2 regions of the Acinetobacter sp. CY73 genome follow, and region 2 is predicted to be linked to the other one. Evidence: predicted binding sites of a transcription regulator. Region 2 holds the regulator's gene; the other holds the start of a gene.
What was found. The regulator PhoB, encoded in region 2, activates phosphate uptake and scavenging genes when phosphate is short. The targets are predictions, from matches to a motif close to TGTCATNAANCTGTCATAA.
Positions count from the first base shown of each region.

Region 1: a site for PhoB is predicted at 8,800-8,818, ahead of AC5YD2_RS10830 (inorganic phosphate transporter). Genes of this name have one in related genera too.

Region 1 covers NZ_JCAKMZ010000021.1:19,115-29,843, reverse strand. Annotated here, with positions in the region: gene AC5YD2_RS10855 (methyltransferase domain-containing protein) at 1-1,261, opposite strand, end outside; gene AC5YD2_RS10850 (TonB-dependent receptor domain-containing protein) at 1,340-3,565, opposite strand; gene nfuA (Fe-S biogenesis protein NfuA) at 3,740-4,378, opposite strand; gene AC5YD2_RS10840 (rhomboid family intramembrane serine protease) at 4,538-5,155, shown strand; gene AC5YD2_RS10835 (hypothetical protein) at 5,493-7,037, shown strand; gene AC5YD2_RS10830 (inorganic phosphate transporter) at 7,130-8,752, opposite strand; gene metH (methionine synthase) at 9,217-10,729, shown strand, end outside.
Region 2 covers NZ_JCAKMZ010000007.1:1,543-12,271, forward strand. Annotated here, with positions in the region: partial or broken gene AC5YD2_RS05270 (Fic family protein) at 1-448, opposite strand, end outside; gene AC5YD2_RS05275 (tetratricopeptide repeat protein) at 622-1,419, opposite strand; gene AC5YD2_RS05280 (pyridoxal phosphate-dependent aminotransferase) at 1,733-2,887, shown strand; gene AC5YD2_RS05285 (MATE family efflux transporter) at 3,004-4,371, shown strand; gene AC5YD2_RS05290 (SDR family NAD(P)-dependent oxidoreductase) at 4,533-5,378, opposite strand; gene AC5YD2_RS05295 (TetR/AcrR family transcriptional regulator) at 5,576-6,259, shown strand; gene phoB (phosphate regulon transcriptional regulator PhoB) at 6,504-7,214, shown strand; gene phoR (phosphate regulon sensor histidine kinase PhoR) at 7,239-8,597, shown strand; gene asd (archaetidylserine decarboxylase) at 8,729-9,577, opposite strand; gene AC5YD2_RS05315 (sulfurtransferase) at 9,577-10,434, opposite strand; gene pncB (nicotinate phosphoribosyltransferase) at 10,557-10,729, opposite strand, start outside.

The DNA.
Region 1 (10,729 bases), on a different contig from region 2:
CAGGGACTAATTCTAAATTTATCCCTAAAGCTCGAACCCAATCCTGAAAATGAAGAGCTTGTTCTTTATGAATGGAAAATCCCTGATCTATAACGGGATGGATATGCTGTTCCTGCATCAGTAAAAAGAGTGTCTCAATTAAAAAAAGCGGATTCTGATTAAATACAGGAAGATTTAATAAATCCTTAAAGCTTTGCTGCCCCTCTCCCATTGTTTGAAGCAGTGACGTGAGCACATTTTGATTTACTTCAATTTGACCAATCGGCGTATTAAAAACTTTAAGATTCGCTAGTGATTGAGGCGATAGTATTTTGAATTTTATGTCACTTATTCTTTTAAAGTGATCATCATGGCTTAATTGCACTGGTTTTTTCTGGAATATATCCACTCTTTGCTTCGCATCTCTCGCTAGATCTTTCAGATATTCTCGCAAAGCTGGCTGTTGGGTATTTCTAATGATCTGTTGCATATTTGCAGGAATACTAATGCTTTCCAAATTTTCACATGGAAGCGCATTTCCCAAATATGACATTTGGGTTTGGTCATAAACCATTTTGTGTAAATCAACACTAAATAAAGGTTTCCAATGATCTGTTAAAAACTCATGTGCTAAATATGTCTCATTATTTTTCAGCGTATTTAATACTGCATCCATGTTTATTTGATTCACAAATGCACCCGCTTGATGCAGATCATAAAAAAGCCGTTTCCCAGTTTCAATATTGACTAAAGATGACTGTTGATGCTGCTCATCAACCAAGTTCAATAGTTTCTGCAATGGAATTAAATCTTTAGAGCCTGGGTAGCACATATAGTGTAAGTAGCACAGACCTGAATCATTCAAGGATTGATCAATGATGTCGAGTATCTGATGCTGATGTGTCGTTGAGACCCAAGTAAACGTGCCATGATTCACAATAAAATCAAATTTTTGGGTACTGCTTGCCAAAAACTCTGCAAAATCAGCATGAACGAATTGAACATTTTTCAATCCAAGTTTCTGAGCAGACTGTTGTGCTAGCTGAATATGGTGTTGATTAAAATCCACGCCAACAAAATCTGCATGAGGGTTATTCAAAGCACTGATTAAAAGATTTATACCTGTCGCACATGCCAGTTCTAAATATGAAAACGCTTGTTGCATATTCGGTGTTTTAAACCCTAAAAAATGAACCACTGTATTCAACCAAATGGGCTGCATTTCTTTATAGAAAAATACAGGATAAGTCGTATCCACCACATAACCCTCTTTTCTTTTCATAACATTCCCGTGACTCATGCAAAATAAGAGCTAAAAGCACAAAAATGGGACTTTAGGCCCCATTTTTAGATTGAGTATTTAGAATTTGTAGTTCAAAGCAAAACTATATCTTCGACCATCTAAAACCCAATCATTGCCATCATCGAGTACATTCTTATTGGCTACATTATAAATCCCTGTAGACAATTGAATTGCATCACTATAGTTATAGACCGCACCGACATCGACAAATGTATAGGTGGGTGTTTGATTATTACCGACGGTCTTACCGCGATAATTCAATTGACTCCACAATGAAAGTTGATCATTCACATCCCAATCTAAACCTGCATTGAACATATGCTTAGGTAAATCATTTAATGGTTTGCCTTTGTTGGCACCTGTTTTTTGCTCACTATCTGTATAAGTATAAGAATGTCGATATTTTAAATAATCATTAATATGATAATCCGTGGTCACCTCAACACCCTGAATTTGAGCTTCATCAACATTATAGTTATACGTATAACCGTTGGTATTTATAGGTAAGTCTGGATTTTTTTCATAGAATGCTAAATGTTCTTCATACAATGGACCACTGGTGATGGCATCACCATTTTCATCAACCGGTGGACGACTCCCAGGCATACGTGCTGAACGCGTAATTTTATCGTTGAAATCCGTTTGATAAACCATGACACTCGCCAATAAACCGAGATCATGATTTTCAAAAGAGAATCCCGTTTCATAGGTCCAACTGGTTTCTGGTTTTAAATCTGGGTTAGGCATGATGGCACCCCCCATAGAGTTCAACATGTATTGAGGCGATGAATTCCGTAGACTTGGCGCTTTATATCCTGAAATTACACCACCTTTCAGCGTGAAATGATCAGATGCCTTGTAGACTGCATAGGCTTTCGGACTGAAGTTATTACCGAAAAATTCATTTTCATCGTATCGACCACTTAAGGTCAGTGCCAATTGGTCTGAGACTGCCCAAGTGTCTTCAGCAAATAATGACCATTGATAACGATCCATCTTGGTCACTTTACCGGCCATTTCTGCTTTTTGGTTGGTTGTCCCATCTTCTAAATTTTCTTTTTTAAAGGTTCCGCCTAAAGTTAGGGTGTGCTCATCTAAGAAATAAGTCCCTTGTGAGTTGGCTGTCAAGGTTTCAAATAATATGCCACCTGGGTTTTGCAACTTACCTACGGTTCGACCTGAAATTGAATTGTTTTTATCTTGATCGAACTGAATATACGAGGTTAGTTTTAAATCCTCATAATCGCCTTCATGAGACAAATTGAATCTATTTTTTTCTAATTCTGAATAAGATCTTGTATTCGGAACGACATCCGACTGATAGATCGCCCCCTTATCACTGGTTTTGCCTGTATCAAAAGCGGGATAATAATTTCCACCCGACAAAATGTGGTCTTTAGCATCAATATCAACACGTTGACCTGTTGCAGACACGTATCGCGTATAACTTTTGCCTGGATTATGCGTTCTTTCTTGTTGAGTAAAAGAATATTCAGCTGTTACGGTATTTTTTTCATCTGGTGTCAGTACAAATTTAGTCGATAAATTTTTCTTTAAAAAATCTGGCTCACTCTCACCCGTTTCAGACGTATTTTTTTGAAGCGTACTTTCTTCAATGGTTTGTACACCAGCGGTGACTTGCATTGATAATAGTTTGTCAATCAAAGGGGCATTAACATACAGACTGGTATTCGTTGCATCATTGTTCACATCGTTTGATTGACCCGCTTTGATATATTCAGTACGAATACTGCCTGTCAGTTCATTTTGATGTTTCTTGGTAATAATGTTGATGACACCGCCCATCGCATCTGAGCCATAAAGTGACGATGAAGGCCCACGGATCACTTCAATACGTTCAATCGCCTCAATGGGCGGCAAGAAATTGACTGAAGCTCCTTGCACTCCACCATTTGTGGTCAGCAAACTCCCATCGTTCATGGGCTTACCATCAATCAAAAACAATGTATAAGCTGAACCCATACCACGAATTGAAATGGTTTGATTTGTCCCACCGCCTTGCACAAATACACCTGGTACATTTTTCAGAGCATCGGTGACATCGCTATACGATTTTTTTTCTAATTCTTCTTTTGAAATCACAGAAATGGTTGCCGCTGCATCTGCAATATTTTGCTCATAGCCCCCTGCTGAAGTCACAACAATCGTTTTTAATTGAGTACTCTTTTTTTCAATCTGTGTTTGATCTTCCGCTTGTGCATTCATCGTCATTAAAGACAGGACTGCAACTGATAATGAAGATTTAATCCATGTGTTGTTCATACGTATTTCCGAAAAATTTAAGGAGAGAATGAGAACTTTTCGTAGCGCATTGTAACAAAAGGGATTAAATTTGCAATTGCTTATGATAATTATTCTCATTATTATTTACAAAATAAGTTAAGCTAAAAAAATAGCTTCCATGAGGAAGCTATCTTTTTAATATGGACTTAGATCTTATTTGAAATAAGCACCTTCAGCTTGGCTGTGATCTGTCTGATCCACAACACGCTTTAACTCGGGAATATGCTGTTGCAACGTTGTTTGTACACCTTGCTTTAAAGTCACATCAATGGCTGAACAACCTTGGCAACCACCACCAAATTTCAATACAGCAGTTAAACCATGTTCTTCATCTTCAACCACTTCCACCAAGGCACAATTACCGCCATGCCCTGCCAAACCCGGATTGATTTCCGATTGAAGGATATAAGTAATACGTTCTTCAATCGATGCATCAGGACCAACACGTGGCACTTTAGAGTTCGGTGCACGGAAAGTTAACTGACCACCAAAGCGATCTTTATTATAATCAATTACAGCATCTAACAAATATGGAATAGAAGGCGTATCAATATATGCAGCAAATTCTGGATAATCTTGCTTGTAATCTGTTGGTACAACTTCATCAGGTGCGCTATAAGCCATGCAACACTCTGCGCGTGGAGTTCCTGCATTTTCCACAAAAACACGTACAGCGATGCCCGGAGTATTTTGCTTGTTGAGCAAGTCAAATAAGTACTCTTGTGCAGTTGGTGTAATCAATAAATTTGGAATTTCTTCAGCAACTGCAGTGCTGGTGTTCTCAGTCGACATAACAATATTTCCTCATGCTGAAGCATCTATTTTAACTTAAGATCGGGGGTAATATCTGAAAATCAACTAAATTTGTCGGAATTATTATCAAATTACAATATATTGATAAGTGAAAAGGCATTATGATCATTAAATAGTTAAAAAAAGAATCGTTTATTTATGCTGGATTTACCTTTTAATCATACTGTTAGCATTGTCATCATTACGGTGATCATTTCCCTCATTGCATTTTCAAATCAAAATGTAATGAATCGTTTAATTTTTTGGCCACCTGCCATGCAGAAAGGTCAGTATGATCGCTTTATTACCCATGGTTTTATCCATGCTGACGGTACACATTTACTGTTCAATATGATCACCTTGTTTTTCTTTGGTAGCGTAATTGAGAGTTTTTATCGTCAATATTTCTATGATCTAGGCTTTGTACTGTTTTATTTGGGCGGTTTAATCGTTGCAATTATCCCCAGTTATTTAAAACACAAAAATGATCATCGTTGGGCAAGCCTGGGGGCATCAGGTGCAGTTTCTGCTGTACTTTTTGCTTATATTTTATTTGAACCTTGGAAACTGATTTTCGTTTTCTTCATTCCTGTTCCCGCGATTATTTTTGCTGTTCTTTACATTGCTTATAGCATCTGGTCTGGCAAAAAAGGCAATTCAAATGTGAACCACAGTGCGCATTTATGGGGTGCGGCTTACGGCGTGATGATGACCATCATCATTGAACCACGATTGATTGCACATTTTTTCAATAAACTCACTCAATTGCCTTTCTAAAGAATTCTATAAAATAATGGCTTTTAAATTAGACTTGTCGATCAAATCTTGAAAATAAAGGTTGGTCACACTCATTTAGCTTTAACAATAAAAGGACGGTTATCGTCCTTTTTTTATTTTGCTCTTTCACTTTTCTCTTTAAATTGAGTTTTCTTATACTGTGGATTCATCATTTTGGCTCTCATAGATTGAACCATCATCAGGCTTGCTAAAAATATCGATGAACCAATTATACAATCCACACAATATTGGTAGTTAATGCCACCAACAAATCAAATTTGGCATAGATAATGTTTACATCTGTATATAAATGATGAATCATCACGAGAGTTTTTGCATGTCTGAAGCATTAGAAGGGATTCAATTCCCGATCAATTCTACCAATAATAAACCAAGCACCTCGAAAACCGGGCAAGCCATTCTATCTGAAGCATTGTCTACTGTTGACCATAAAACATCACAACAAGTGCTATCTGAAAAAAACTGGCGCAAAAAATACCCGATTTATTTTAAAGCTTTGGTCGAAAATGGAATTCGGAATCAAGAAAATCCGATTCAAATTGCTCAAGCAGGTTTAAATAAAGCCCATCACAGCTTTGAATTTTATCGTGATGGTCAAAAATGTAACTTAAACGAGATGTTGAACCTAGAGGCTCAACCTCTCTATTCCATTAAGTTACACGGTGAAAGTAACGCGAAACCTGAATGGTATGTGCCCTATCATGGGCAACATCTAAAAGGACAAGCCCTGTTAGATCAAATTCAAACATGGGAAGATACTGGCATTATGGAAAGTAGCCATGCTGAAGCACTCAGAACGGTACATGCACATCCTGAATGGTTTGATCTATCTGACCGTACCATGGTGCTGTTTGGTGCTGCCTCTGAAGCGGGTCCTTTGACATGGTTAGCGCAATGGAAAGCCAATATTATTGCCCTAGATCTGCCTAATCCACGTATTTGGGACAAGATCTTATCCACGATCAAAAAAGGCAATGCGACGCTGATTGCTCCGTGCATAGAGCAGCTTGATCCAAATGCATCGATTGAGACTTTAAAAGAAAAGCTGGGTGCTAATTTACTGACTCAAACACCTGAAATTGCACAATGGCTAAGTAAAAAAGAACAGGCTTTAGATCTGGCTGCAATTGCCTACCTCGATGGTGAAAAGCATGTTCGCGTATCGATGGCAATGGACAGTATCATGCAATATATCAGTGAAAAAAAGCCAGATACCAGTCTAATGTATATGTGTACGCCAACCGATGTGTATGCAGTCCCTGCTGAAGTGATCAATGGATCTGCTGCCAAATTCAAGTCACGCTCTCAACCTGAAAAACTCATCAGTAAAGGGATTGAAGCACTGAGTCTTAAATATTTCTTTAAGCAAAATTCACATGATCTGATTTCATCGGAGCAAGGCCAAGCCTATGGGATCGCAGATTGCTTAGTGGTGGAGCAAGGACCTAACTATGCCCTTGCTAAACGTATTCAACAGTGGCGTGCAACTTTGGCTCGCCATCAAGGTCAACGTGTGAGTATCAATATTGCACCATCAACCACCACACATTCAGTGATCAAAAATCCGTTGCTTAAAGCTGCGTTTAATGGCGCAGGGATTTTTGATGTAGAAGCGTTTGATCCATCTACAACCAATGCCATTATGGCGGCGCTATGGGTACATGATTTGCGTAATCCAAAGTCAATTGCCAATCCTGAGCGTAAAATGAATCATCCATTGGAACTCATGATGGAAGGCGCTAATCACGGTGGTTTATGGCGTGTGGCATATTTAGCACGTACTGCACTTCCTTTTGCAGCGTTATATGGCTTTGCTGAAGAAAAGCTGCCTAAGGGTTTAATGAAAAGGTTTAAGAAATAACGGATATTTCATGATTCGTTTAGAAAAAATAATCGATAAAAATCACCCAATAAAAAAGCTGCCCTGAGGCAGCTTTTTTTAATCAATCTAACTTAGAAGACTTTTAACAATAACCAGAATAAACCACCTGATAAACAGATCGTTGCAGGTAAAGTAAAGATCCAAGCTGACAGAATGGTACGAACCATTTGGAAATTCAAACCAGATTTATTGGCAACCATGGTACCTGCGACAGCAGAATTCAGTACGTGAGTGGTTGATACTGGCATACCGAAACCATCAGCAGCAGCAATGGTAGACATTGCCACTAGCTCAGCAGACATACCTTGACCATAAGTCATATGTTGCTTACCAATACGCTCACCTACAGTTACAACGATACGTTTCCAACCCACCATTGTTCCAAGACCCAATGCCAGTGCCACCGCGACTTTTACCCAGTTAGGAATGTATTGTAGGAATGAATCCATGTTGTCACGATAATCATCTACAGTTTTAACTTGAGCTTCATTCATTGCTGGTAGCGCTTCAGCTTTATCCAAACGTTTGAAAGTAGTTGCGCTCAAATACATGTCATTACGTAAAGAGGATACTTCTGCTTCAGGCACATCTTTTAATGAACCATAAGCACCTACACGGTCACCTAAGTGATCGGTCATACTTGCCAATGCAGGTACAACTTCAGGCGTTAATTCTTTGGTTTGGATGTACGTTGTTAATACATCACGTGCTTTTTCATCCGGAATATCAGCATGATCTGCATAGATGACTTGCGCAGTTTGAGCAGACAATTGTTCAAATGATTGGATGTGCTGCTGATCTAAATTCTTGTTTAAAGAATAAGCCAACGGTACACAACCGATCAGGATGAGCATGATCAAGCCCATGCCTTTTTGACCATCGTTTGAACCGTGTGCAAAACTTACACCCGTACACGTAAAGATCAATAGTGCACGAATCAACGGTGGTGGTGGCTTATTACCTTCAGGTGGTTGGAATAATTCCACTTGTTTTTTGAAGATTTTTTTAACCAGCAAGAACAACACAGCTGCAAATGCAAAGCCGATTAATGGTGAGAATAAAAGTGCTTTACCCACTTTCATTACTTGTTCCATGTCTACGCCTGATGCACCACTGCTCGCGTTTAGAATGTAGTTCATGATCCCTACACCTAAAATCGAACCAATCAATGTATGCGAGCTAGATGCAGGAATACCAAAGTACCACGTTCCTAAATTCCAAGTAATTGCCGCAATCAACATGGCAAAAACCATGGCAAAACCCGCTCCAGAACCGACATTCATAATCAGTTCTACAGGGAGTAAAGCAATAATACCGTACGCCACTGCACCGCTTGCGACCATTACGCCCAAGAAGTTACAGAAACCACACCACATCACCGCAACAGGTGCAGATAAGGCATTGGTATAGATGACGGTTGCAACTGCATTGGCTGTGTCATGAAAACCATTTACAAACTCAAAACCCAATGCAATGAATAATGCTGTTGAAAGCAAAATCACAGAGTAAAGGCTTAATGCAGGTACATGAGATAAATCAGCCACCAATTGGAAGCCAATATAAATGAGAGTGGAAATAATCAGTGTTAAGAACACCGGCATAAAAAACTTCGGTGTCGGCACATGAACATTGGTCGACGAGACTTGCGCCGATTGTTGTGCTGAATCTGAAACTGGAGATTGATTAGAATTCATGCAAGCAAGTAAAGAGGATAAGAATATCCCCTTATTGTTCAATTTAATTATTACAATTATATGACAAAAACGTGTCATATAAAGCATCTAAATGACACTTTATGGATATAGAAATAAGATTTCCTTAGATTTTGTTTAACATAAATATATTGATTTCAATTACTTAACCAAACACACCTTTTATTTAACAGAGAATAAAGCTGACCCAAGATAATGAAATAAATATGTAATATTTTTCATTAAATTTTCAATTTCTGATCAGAGCACTATTCTGCAAGCTAAATATGACAAAGATATGAACAAAAACAAAAATTTAAATTAAATTTATTGATTTCACATAAAGCGTTTAATTTTCATACGCTTTCATGGCTTTACAAGCCAATGACGATGGAATTATCAAAAAATGTACTTTAGATCTGCTAAAATATCGCACCTAATTAAGTCCAACATAGTGAGCGTCATTGATGTCTACCCTCGCCACCTTAAAAGAGCTTCTATCCCAACGCATTCTGATTATAGACGGCGCGATGGGAACTATGATCCAACGCCATAAATTAGAAGAAGCTGATTACCGTGGTGAGCGTTTTGCAGACTGGGCATCCGACTTAAAAGGCAACAATGACCTTTTGGTGTTAACGCAGCCACATATTATTCAGGGCATCCACGAAGCTTATTTAGAAGCAGGCGCGGATATCATTGAAACCAACAGCTTTAACGGCACGCGCGTTTCAATGTCAGATTACCACATGGAAGATTTAGTCCCTGAAATCAACCGTGAAGCTGCACGTATTGCCAAAGAAGCATGTAAAAAATATTCAACACCTGAAAAACCACGTTTTGTCGCAGGTGTCCTTGGACCTACATCACGTACCTGTTCTATTTCACCTCAAGTGAATGACCCTGCGTTTCGTAACATCACCTTTGATGCTTTAAAAGTTGATTATATCGAAGCGACTAAAGCGTTGATTGAAGGTGGTGCAGACATCATCCTTATTGAAACGGTATTTGATACTTTGAATGCCAAAGCTGCAATCTTTGCAGTAAAAGAAGTGTTTAAAGAACAAGGCTATGAATTACCCATCATGATCTCTGGTACGATTACTGACGCATCAGGTCGTACATTAACCGGTCAAACAGCCGAAGCATTTTGGAATTCAGTGCGTCACGCAGAGCCGATTTCAATCGGTTTTAACTGTGCCTTAGGTGCAGATGCGATGCGCCCTCACGTGAAAACTGTGTCTGATATTGCAGATACTTTTGTTTCAGCCCATCCAAATGCAGGCTTACCAAATGCCTTCGGTGGTTATGATGAAACGCCTGCGGAAACGGCTGCATTTATCAAAGAATTTGCTGAAAGTGGTCTGATCAACATCACGGGTGGATGCTGTGGTACGACGCCTGACCATATTCGTGCCATCTACAATGCAGTAAAAGATATTAAGCCACGTCAAGTGCCTGAAACTAAACCTGCTTGTCGTTTAAGTGGTTTAGAGCCGTTTAACATTACAGCGGACTCATTATTTGTAAACGTCGGTGAACGTACTAACGTCACAGGTTCTAAAAAATTCCTTCGTTTGATCCGTGAAGAAAACTTTGCCGAAGCACTGGATGTGGCATTGCAACAGGTGGTTGCAGGTGCACAGGTGATCGACATTAACATGGATGAAGGGATGCTCGATTCAGAAGGTGCGATGGTGCATTTCCTGAACTTGGTGGCGTCTGAACCTGAAATTTCACGTGTGCCCATCATGATTGACTCATCAAAATGGGAAATCATTGAAGCAGGTTTAAAATGCGTACAAGGTAAAGCGATTGTTAACTCGATTTCGTTAAAAGAAGGCTATGACGAGTTTGTAGAACGTGCTCGTTTATGCCGTCAGTATGGCGCTGCTGTCATCGTAATGGCATTTGATGAAGATGGTCAAGCGGATACGGCTACACGCAAAAAAGAAATCTGTAAACGCTCATATGATGTTT
Region 2 (10,729 bases):
ACGACCTGCATAGGCTCTGATCCCCGAAGTTGACCGATGCGTAAACGTTGCATTGTCCAATCTGGGTCATTGAAAAGCCAACGATGCCATTGCATGAGACGCTCGAAAGTCAGTGGTTGCTTAACATCGTTCAGCGCATCTAGCATGATATTGGCTAAACCTTCTGATCGATCTGAGCTTGGATAAGGCTGTTCAAGTGTGACACCTAAACGTTGAGCTAGAGATGATCGCAATGAAAAAACATTGATCGTTTCGTTTTCAATTGCAGATGAAGCAACAAGATTTGCAAGTAGAGTATCTAGGGTAAACTTTTCTTTTGCTAAATCATGCTGACTTTGCCCGAGAAGAATCCCTATTTTTTATGTATTTGTCTGCTTTTAGGCAAGATAATTGAATCTAGCCATGTAAAATTTGTCCAGTTTTCAGCTTGCCAGATCCATTCCTGCATTTTCAATCGCTCATCTAAAATTTCAGATGAATTGAATATAGCACTTATTCGGCTCAAATTGTGAGCCGAATAGAGTAATTAATTAGCTCATTTATCTAGGACATTTCTATTTGGGGACTAACAGTCGAATTTCGCATAAGGTGTATTATGTTAATTTCAAAAATTCTTAGTAATTACTTAAGTCCAGCAAGCCTTAACTTAGCTTGACCATTTCCATTATTTGCTGCTTTCAAAAGCCACTCTTTTGCAAGTTTAATATTTTTAGTTATTCCCTGCCCTTTGGAGTACATCACGCCAAGGTTATATTGCGCAGATGAATTCCCTTGGACTGCTGCCTTGCTATACCATTCAAAAGCTTTAGTATCACTTTGAGTCACCCCATGACCTTTGTCATACATCCAACCAAGATTATTTTGCGCAGATGCATGCCCTTGATGCGCTGCCTTACTATACCATTCAATGGCTTTAGTATCATTTTGAGTGACTCCACGACCTTTAAAATACATATTCGCAAGGTTATATTGCGCATTTGAATCGCCTTGGGTTGCTGCCTTGCTATACCACTCAACAGCGTTAGTATCATTCTGTTTTACTCCACGCCCTTTGGAGTACATCACGCCAAGGTTATATTGCGCAGATGCATGCCCTTGGCTTGCTGCCTTGATATACCATTCAACAGCTTTAGTATCATTCTGAGCTATTCCAAGACCGTCGGAATACATTATGGCAAGATTATTTTGGGCAGGAGCATATCCTTGAGTTGCTGCCTTGCTATACCACTCAACAGCTTTAGTATCATTCTGAGTTACTCCACGACCTTCGTCATACATCAAACCAAGATTATTTTGCGCAGATGCATTCCCTTGAATTGCAGATTTTATTATTTTGTGAAACTCCTCAACTTGAGCAAATGTTGAGCTAATTGAGAAGAACAGTATTAAGGATAAAAAAATATTATGTTTATAATTCATGAGATAAGATTATTATAAAATAAGAATACAAGTTATTTTAACTAAAATATTTACAGTTGGATAATTAATCACGATTTAATTTTCAAACTTTCACTTAACATAAAATCTCTTATGCTAAGTCTGATTAAACCTTATATAACTGATAATATATAAGGAAATTTTAGTGACTACACTGATAAAGCTTAAATAAATTAAATGTAAAAAAGAATTTCAGAGAGACTAACGAGAAATCATCAACAAATATTTCTCTGTTCCTCATGTTTCAATCACCTGCTACAATTTTTCTCAGTACTTCATAAAAATTAGACGGATCATGATCAGCATTCAATCCAAACTCCCGAGTCAAGGCGTGACAATATTCAGTGTGATGTCAGCACTAGCACAAAAGTTAAACGCGTTGAACCTATCACAAGGTTTCCCCGACTTCCCTGCTCCACAAGCTTTACTTGAGGCGCTGAGCAAAGCAACACTGGAGGGATTGAATCAATACGCACCGGGGGATGGTTTATTAGCACTACGTGAACAATTGGCTCAACAGTTTTTACAGCGAGATCAACGTCAATTCGATCCTATCACCGAAATCACCATCACCCCAGGGGCAACCATTGGGATCTTTTCAGCCATTCAAGCCGTGGTACAAGCTAGCGATGAAGTGATTATTTTTGATCCCAGTTATGACAGCTATGCACCAAGCGTAAAATTGGTTGGTGCCAAGCCCGTACACATTCCATTGCAAGCACCGGATTTCAGCGTGGATTGGAATCAAATCAAAGACAGCATTACTGATCGGACTCGTATGGTGATTGTGAACACACCACACAATCCAACGGGTGCCATTTGGACAAAGTCAGATTGGCTCAATTTAATTGAATTGATCCGTGATAAAAATATTATCGTGCTCTCAGATGAAGTCTATGAACATTTGATTTTCGATGGACAACAACATTATTCAGCGCTGTCATTTCCAGAGCTGAGAGAACGTAGTTTCGTGATTGGTTCTTTTGGCAAGACCTTTCACGTCACAGGTTGGAAAACGGGGTATTGTATTGCAGCACCCGCTTTAACAACGGTATTTCGACAGATTTATCAATTTGCCAATTTTTGTGGTGTCACGCCTATTCAGTGGGCTTTGTCAAATTTTATGCAGGACTATCCTGAACATATCCAAGAGCTTTCAGCCTTCTATCAAGCCAAACGTGATCTGTTTAATTCACAAATCACCTCATCACGATTCAAATTTCAACCATCACAAGGCACATATTTTCAAAATCTGGACTACAGCGCCATTCGCCCAGATTTAAATGATGTAGAGATGTGCCAGTATTTGGCTGAACAACATAAAATTGTCGCGATTCCTGTCTCGGTATTTTACCAACAAGCGCCTCAAGACTTACATATGATTCGACTTTGCTTTGCCAAAAAAGATGAAACGCTTATTCAAGCAGGTCAAATTCTTTCAGCAGTGTAGTTTTATTTTCCTGTAGCAATTCGCCTGATTGTTTTTAAATATCAGGTGGATTTCACTGTAGCTATGCTATTGTGCAATCAGTAATGTTGAATAAAAATGATGGATAATAAAATAAGATGAGTGCACGTCTCAGTCCAATTGACGACCCGAATTTTTGGCGTGTTTTTTTGGTCTTTTTGCTACCGCTAATTGCGACCAATATTTTACAGAATTTATCTGGCACCATTAACACCGTATTTGTCGGTCAAATGATGGGTGTCGATGCCATTGCCGCTGTGTCTGTATTTTTCCCGATTTTGTTTTGCCTGATGGCATTTGTGATCGGTCTCTCCGCAGGTTCAACAGTACTGGTCGGTCAGGCTTGGGGGGCACAAAACGTTGAAAAAGTCCGCCAAGTGGTCGGCTCTACCCTGTTTATGACTGCGATTGGTGGAACGGTCATTGCATTCTTGGGGGTTCTTTCAGCACGACCTCTTTTGATAGCTCTGGGTACTGATCCTTCAGTAATGCATTTATCTCTGCCTTACGTCCAATGGATGCTCGCAGGAAGTCCATTACTGTTTATCTATATTATTTACACCTCAATCCTTCGAGGTGTGGGTGACAGTATTACCCCTTTAATTGCGCTTGGAATGACCAGTTTACTGGGGCTTTTTATTACTCCTGTATTGATTGCAGGTCATTTTGGATTTCCAAGTTTAGGCATCATTGGACCTGCAATTGCCACAACCATCGGATATTCGGCAGTACTCATTTTTCTATATTTTTATTTAAAGAAGAAAGACCACCCACTCAAAATCGATGGCGCGATGTGCAAATATATTAAATATGATCCTGAGATGAGTGGCAAAATCCTCAAGCTAGGTGTACCGACAGGTGTTCAAATGATCACTACCTCGGTGGCGGGTTTAGTTATCGTGGGTCTCGTCAATCGTTATGGTTCAGAGGCCACTGCTGCTTATGGAGCAGTCAATCAGGTACTGAACTATATTCAGTTCCCTGCACTCTCTATTGCGATTGCTGCTTCGATTTTTGCAGCCCAAGCCATTGGTGCAGGTAAAGCAGATTCCTTAGCAAAAGTAACTCGTATTTCTCTAGGTATGAATATCGTGATCACAGGGAGCTTAGTCACTTTAGCTTATCTGTTCTCAAAATATTTGATGGCTCTTTTCATTACCGACCCCGCAGTTGTTGTCTTAGGGCAACAACTTCTGTTTATCGTGTTATGGTCAATTTTATTCTTTGGTGCAAGTGCCATTTTTGCTTCGATCATGCGTGCAAGCGGTACAGTGACCATGCCCATGATCATTAACATTATCGCTATTTTAGCAATCGAACTGCCTGCTGCTTATGTATTTAGCTCTTGGTGGGGCTTGGAAGGCATTTGGTATGGTTATGCCCTCGCCTTTGTTTGCTTATGCATCATGCAAGGGCTGTATTATCAGTTTGTGTGGAAGAAGAGAACCGTTGAGGTATTGATCTAGGATTTTCATACTCTGGCGATCTTTTAGAAAAACACGTTCTCAATGCAAGAATAAATTAAGCCAATAAATGCAGAAAATATTCAACGCTTGAATTCATCTAGTACGTCATCTCATATAAAAAAAACCGCGCTAAAGCGGTTTTTTTATGGGAAGACAACTGATTATTTTGGCTCTAAACGCTTGCTCAGCTTGGTCGCAAACGCAGTTATTTTTTGGTAACCCGTAGGCAACACACGTTGCATCAAATCAATCGCTTTCGCATCATTACCAATCAGTAAACGGCGTTTATTTTTCAGTACCGCATCCAAAATTTGTTGTGAAGCATCTTCAGCAGGCATACGCAATAATTTATTAAATGCTTTCGCTGATTTATCCGGATTCATGCCTAAAGATTTGAGGCTGTCATTCATACGTGCATCATTGGCAATATTGGTACGGATACCGCCTGGGTGAACACACAGCGCACTCACACCACAGTTTTCAATATCGAGTTCTTGGCGTAATGACTCGGTGAAACCACGCACTGCAAACTTAGAGGAGTTATACGCAGACTGGGTTGGCTGTGAAGTTAAACCGAAAAGACTAGACGTATTGATGATATGACCCTCACCTGTTTTTTTCAGGTAGGGAAGGAATTCTTTGGTGCCGTACACAACGCCCCAGTAGTTAATCCCCATGATCCATTCATAGTCTTCATAGCTCGCACCTTCGACAGTCGAACCCAATGCCACACCAGCATTGTTAAAGATCATGTTCACTGAGCCATGATTTTGCACAGTATCCTCAGCCCAAGCTTTGACTTCTTCACGGTTTGCGACATTTACTTTTTTAGAGGTCACACGGACATTATACGGCTTAACCAATTCAACGGTTTCAGCCAAGCCTTTTTCATTGACATCACTGATTGAAAGATGACATCCAGCCTTTGCCAGTAAAATTGCCAGTTGCTGTCCCATACCCGAACCCGCACCTGTAATCGCAGCCACTTTATTTTTAAAATTTTTCATTGTGTTTCCTTATTCATTTTTCTGCACAACTTCATGTTCGTGTGCCGCTCAAAAATCACTATAAATTTGACAATAAATATTGTCAATATCACTCAAGGTCATTTATATTGATAAAATGTGCATATTGACCACATAGGCTTAGCGAATATTAATTGTTAAGATGCCTAAAACTACGACTCTACTAGATCATTATTTTTATGACTGAATATTCAGAAAAGTCTGCGACAGCAGAATCAATCCCAGAAAAAAAAGTGGTGAAAGAACGTCAATTTAAGGGCATGTCACTGACTGAACGTAAGCAAGCTCGACGTGAAAAACTCATCGAAGCAGGTATTGAAGCGTATGGGACACATGGATTTTTTTCAGTCACTGTAAAAGATATTTGCAACGAAGCCAAACTCACAGAACGTTATTTTTACGAATCCTTTAAGAAAAGTGAAAACCTCTTTCAAACGATTTTCTTACAACTCATTGAGAAAATGCAGCAAACCTTAATGCAATCCGTCATGCAAGGTTCACCTGACCCTATACGTATGATTGACGCGGGTTTAAATGGTTTTTTTGCCATGCTAGAAGATGATCCACGCACGGCTCGCATCATTTATATCGATGCCATGTTGGTTCAAGAACTACATAATCATGCCACCATTCAAGAGACGATGGCGCGCTTTGATCGCATGATTCATGCATTTGTGACCTTGATGATGCCGCATATCAGCTTAAACGAAAAAGAGATCTCACTCATCGCAACAGGGTTAAATGGTTATGTCACCCAAATTGCTGTGCGTTGGGTCATGAGTGGATTTAAGTCACCACGTGAAGAGGTCGTTAAAGCATGTCGGGTTGTTTTCACTGCTTTAATTCAAGAACTCTCTCATTAAAAAATAAAAGCGTGTCAATTAACCATAATAAATTCATAGATATATTTTTAACTCATTGCTTTAAAAATGTAATATTTATGACATATATATGATCAATTTGGATCGTATTTTTATATTTTTGTCACAAAACATTGCTAAATCGACCTTGATGACCTGTTTTGCAATGATACTGTCATAATTAATCTTTGTAATAAGCCTGTCATAAATATTAACGGTCAGACCGTTCACTTAAGGATATTGCGTTGTGAAAGATGACTACATTTTAATCGTCGATGATGAACTTCCCATTCGTGAAATGATCCATACATCTTTAGATATGGCAGGCTTCCAATGTTTAGAAGCTGAAGATGCCAAACAAGCGCATCAGATGATCGTTGATCAACGCCCTTCCTTAGTACTCCTGGATTGGATGCTTCCCGGTGGTGTGAGCGGTGTTGATCTGTGCCGTCGCTTAAAGCGCGATGAATCGCTCTCTGAGATCCCGGTGATCATGCTCACCGCGCGTGGTGAAGAAGATCATAAAGTTCAAGGTCTTGATGCTGGTGCAGATGACTACATGACCAAACCGTTTTCAACTCGTGAATTGGTTTCACGTATTAAAGCAGTGTTACGTCGTGCCAACGCATTGAGCGGTGAAAAGACCATTGATGCGAATGGGCTCATTTTAGATCCAGTCAGCCAACGTGTCAGCTTTAATCAGAACATTTTAGAAATGGGTCCAACAGAATATCGTCTGTTGGCTTTCTTCATGACGCATCCTGAACGTGCCTATACACGAGCACAATTACTTGACCAAGTATGGGGTGGCAACGTATATATTGAAGATCGTACCATTGATGTTCACATTCGTCGCTTACGTAAGGTTTTAGAACCTTATGGCGCAGACCGTTATGTACAAACTGTTCGTGGTACAGGTTATCGTTTTTCTACTCGAGCAGATGTCGCAATAGGCTAGTGTTCACTAGGTTAATCAAATTTTATGTACGAACCCTATCCCGTCCCCACTTTAGCGAAAGATCATCAGAAATTTCGCTACAGTAGTTTATGGACATTCGCTAAACAAGATCTTCGCTTGTTGGTGTTTTTTATCGTTATTGGTGGATTTGTTGGCTTAGGAATAGGCTATTTTTGGATCTGTATTGGGCTTGCCTTCGCTGCCTTTTTTGGTTTACAGCTTCGTTCCCTCATTTTGGTCAATGATTGGATCGCGAATCGTCCCTATGATGTACCACCGAATCTCAATGGGATTTGGGGTGCATTGCTGTTCAATGTCTATCGTGCTCAACGCCAAGAACGTATCGTTCAATCTGAAATGGTCGGGCTCATTGACCGCACACAATCCTCACTGGTTGCTTTGTCTGAAGCCATTATTTTGACTGATGATGCTCAACAAATTGAATGGTGGAACCCAGCAGCAGAATATCTTTTTGGTATTCAGCCCACGGATCGAGGGCGCAATCTCCTCTCAATTATTCGCCAACCTGATTTTGTTGAATATTTTAATAATATCGATCATGCACCAGATGGTATTAAAGTTAAATTAGCGCATGACGATAATAAGTATGCTCAAATTAAATTAACCCTTTTTGGTCAACAAAGCCGTTTATTGGTGGCACATGACATCACACGCATGCGTAATCTGGAACAAATGCGTTCCGATTTTGTCGATAATATTTCTCATGAATTACGTACACCACTGACCGTGCTCAGTGGATATATTGAGACCTTTACTGACCAAGAAGACATCAATCCAAGATGGAAACGTGCCTTTGATCAGATGCAATCACAGACTCGACGTATGAATGCCTTGGTGAATGATTTGTTATTGCTCTCTCGTTTAGAGAATGAAAAGCAAATCGCCAAGAATCAAATCATTGAAATGCCTAGTCTAATGAATCATTTATTTGATGATGCTCAGGCTTATAACATTGATTATGGGCATACATTGAATTTAGATATTGATAGTCATTGCGACCTGATTGGTTCAGAGATGGAGCTGGCAAGTGCCTTTAGCAACTTGATCACCAATGCGATTAAATACACCCCTAAAGGTGGTACGATCACCATTGGTTGGCATGATGATGGTGAAAATGGCTATTTCTCAGTTCAAGATACAGGTATCGGGATTGACCCGAAACATTTACCCCGTTTGACTGAACGTTTTTATCGGGTCGATAGTGCGCGTAGTCGTGCGACCGGTGGCACAGGTTTAGGTCTTGCGATTGTGAAACATGTCCTCATGCAACACGGTGCGTATATCGATATCATCTCTAAGGAAAATGAAGGTTCGACCTTTATCGCAGTGTTCCCGAAAGAACGTTTATATCGTATGCAATGATGATCACCATTGAAATTAAACAAAGCCTGATGAACTCAAACACTGATTCGTCACCTAAAAAAAGCGCCTATCGGCGCTTTTTTCAATTCTACATGCATTGTTCGCATTATAAACAACAGAGTTTAATATTCTTAGATGGTTTGACCTAAAGCCTCACCCATCACGACCACTGAATTGGGTTTAAATGCTTCATCCCATTTAATTTTATCCTGTTCAAATAAAATCACAGCGGTCGAACCTAAATAAAAACGCCCGAGTTCATCACCTTTTTCAAGCTTCATCTCATGATGATTTAACTCTAAACGACCTGTCGGTTTCACTTTACCGGTCGCCACCGTTTCAATGCCAGCCACGATCATCGCGCCAACCAGAACCACTGCCATACGTCCCAGTTCAGTATCAAATAGGCAGACCATACGCTCATTACGTGCGAACAAACCTGGGATGTTCTCAGCAGTCGTTTGATTCACAGAGAACAATTCGCCTGGAATATACAAAGTTTCAGTCAATGTCCCCGCAAATGGCATATGCACACGGTGATAGTCTTTCGGGGACAAATAAACCGTCGCGAACTCACCCTCTTTAAATGGAGCAGCCAGCTGAGGATCACCAATCAGTTTATCTACCGAAAATGACTGTCCCTTAGCTTGGAAAATATCGCCTTCATTAATTTTACCCAATTGAGAAATAGCACCATCCGCAGGAGATACGATGCTATTGGGATTATTATCTACTGTGCGCACGCCTTCTTTTAACGAACGGGTAAAAAACTCATTAAATGATTTGAATTTAAGTGCATTACTTTGCGCAGCAATCGACATATCAATGCCATATTGCTTTTTGAATGCTTGAATCACAATATTTTTTAAAATCGGATTTTCACTGGCTGCAACCTTACCCACCACACGACTAAGCTTTTGTTGCGGAACAATGCTTTGCGCTTTAATGAATATTTTTTTCTTTAAATTTGTCAGACTCACTAAGGTGATTCTCCAGTAATGATTGGACTATCGAGGCGGTTGCCCCATTCGCTCCACGCACCATCATAAGCTTGGATATCCCAACCGAGTAGTCGACCAATAATATATGCAAGTCCTGAACGATGATGCGATTGACAATACACCACCACAGGCTGGTCGAATTTAAAGCCCAATTGTTCTAAACGTTGTTGAGTGCGTTCTAGGGGATGCAATTTTAAATGATTTTGACGGTTTAGGGCAGTACTCCATTCAAAATGTCGTGCAGAGGGAATATGTCCTCCTCTGCGTGCTGCTAAGCGTTGCCCTGTATACTCTTCAGCCGTTCTACAGTCCCAAATTTGCACATCACTCTGATTCACTTTACTGAGCAGTTCACTATATTCTATACGTGGTGGTTCAATATTTTGGATGTGAATTGGAAATAATGATGCCACTCTTTCAAATGTTTCTTCATCTGATGAAGTCGGCAAATTCTCACCCAGCCATGCGTGGATGCCACCGTTGAGCAAACTGGTATTATGAAATCCGATACAATGCAAATTCCAAATCAAGCGCCCTGCCCATGCTCCGCCTTCATCGTCATAAGCCACCACATGATGATCAGGTGAAATATTTAAATACTCCACCAGCGCTTTCAAACCCGCTTCATCTGGCAATAATCCTGAAGCCAATTCTTCCTGCCGAACCAATTGCTTAGGTAATACATGAATCGCATGCGGAATATGTAGTTGCTCATAGACCGATGCCCGAGTTAAATCGACGATGCGTAGTTTTTCATGACCTAAATGAGGAACCAATTCTTCTGCTTCAATGAGCAAACCTAAATTAAATGGGGAATTTGACTGGAAATTAGACATAATTATTGAATTATTTTGCTCTGAGTAGAATCGATCTTAGCACAAGATTTTTTCACTATTATTCTGATTTTTTGCATGCATTTAGCAAAAAATCAGATATAGCATAGAGATGACTTCAAAGATTATGCAGCAGGTTCTTGAATTTCAAACACCTGACGCAAATAAGCCAAGAAAGTGTCATTGTCCGTCATGGTTTTACCTGGGCTGTCTGAAAGTTTAGCAACAGACTGACCATTACATTCCACCAACTTCAAGACAATATTTAGTGCTGTTTGACCCATATCATTGGTTAAAT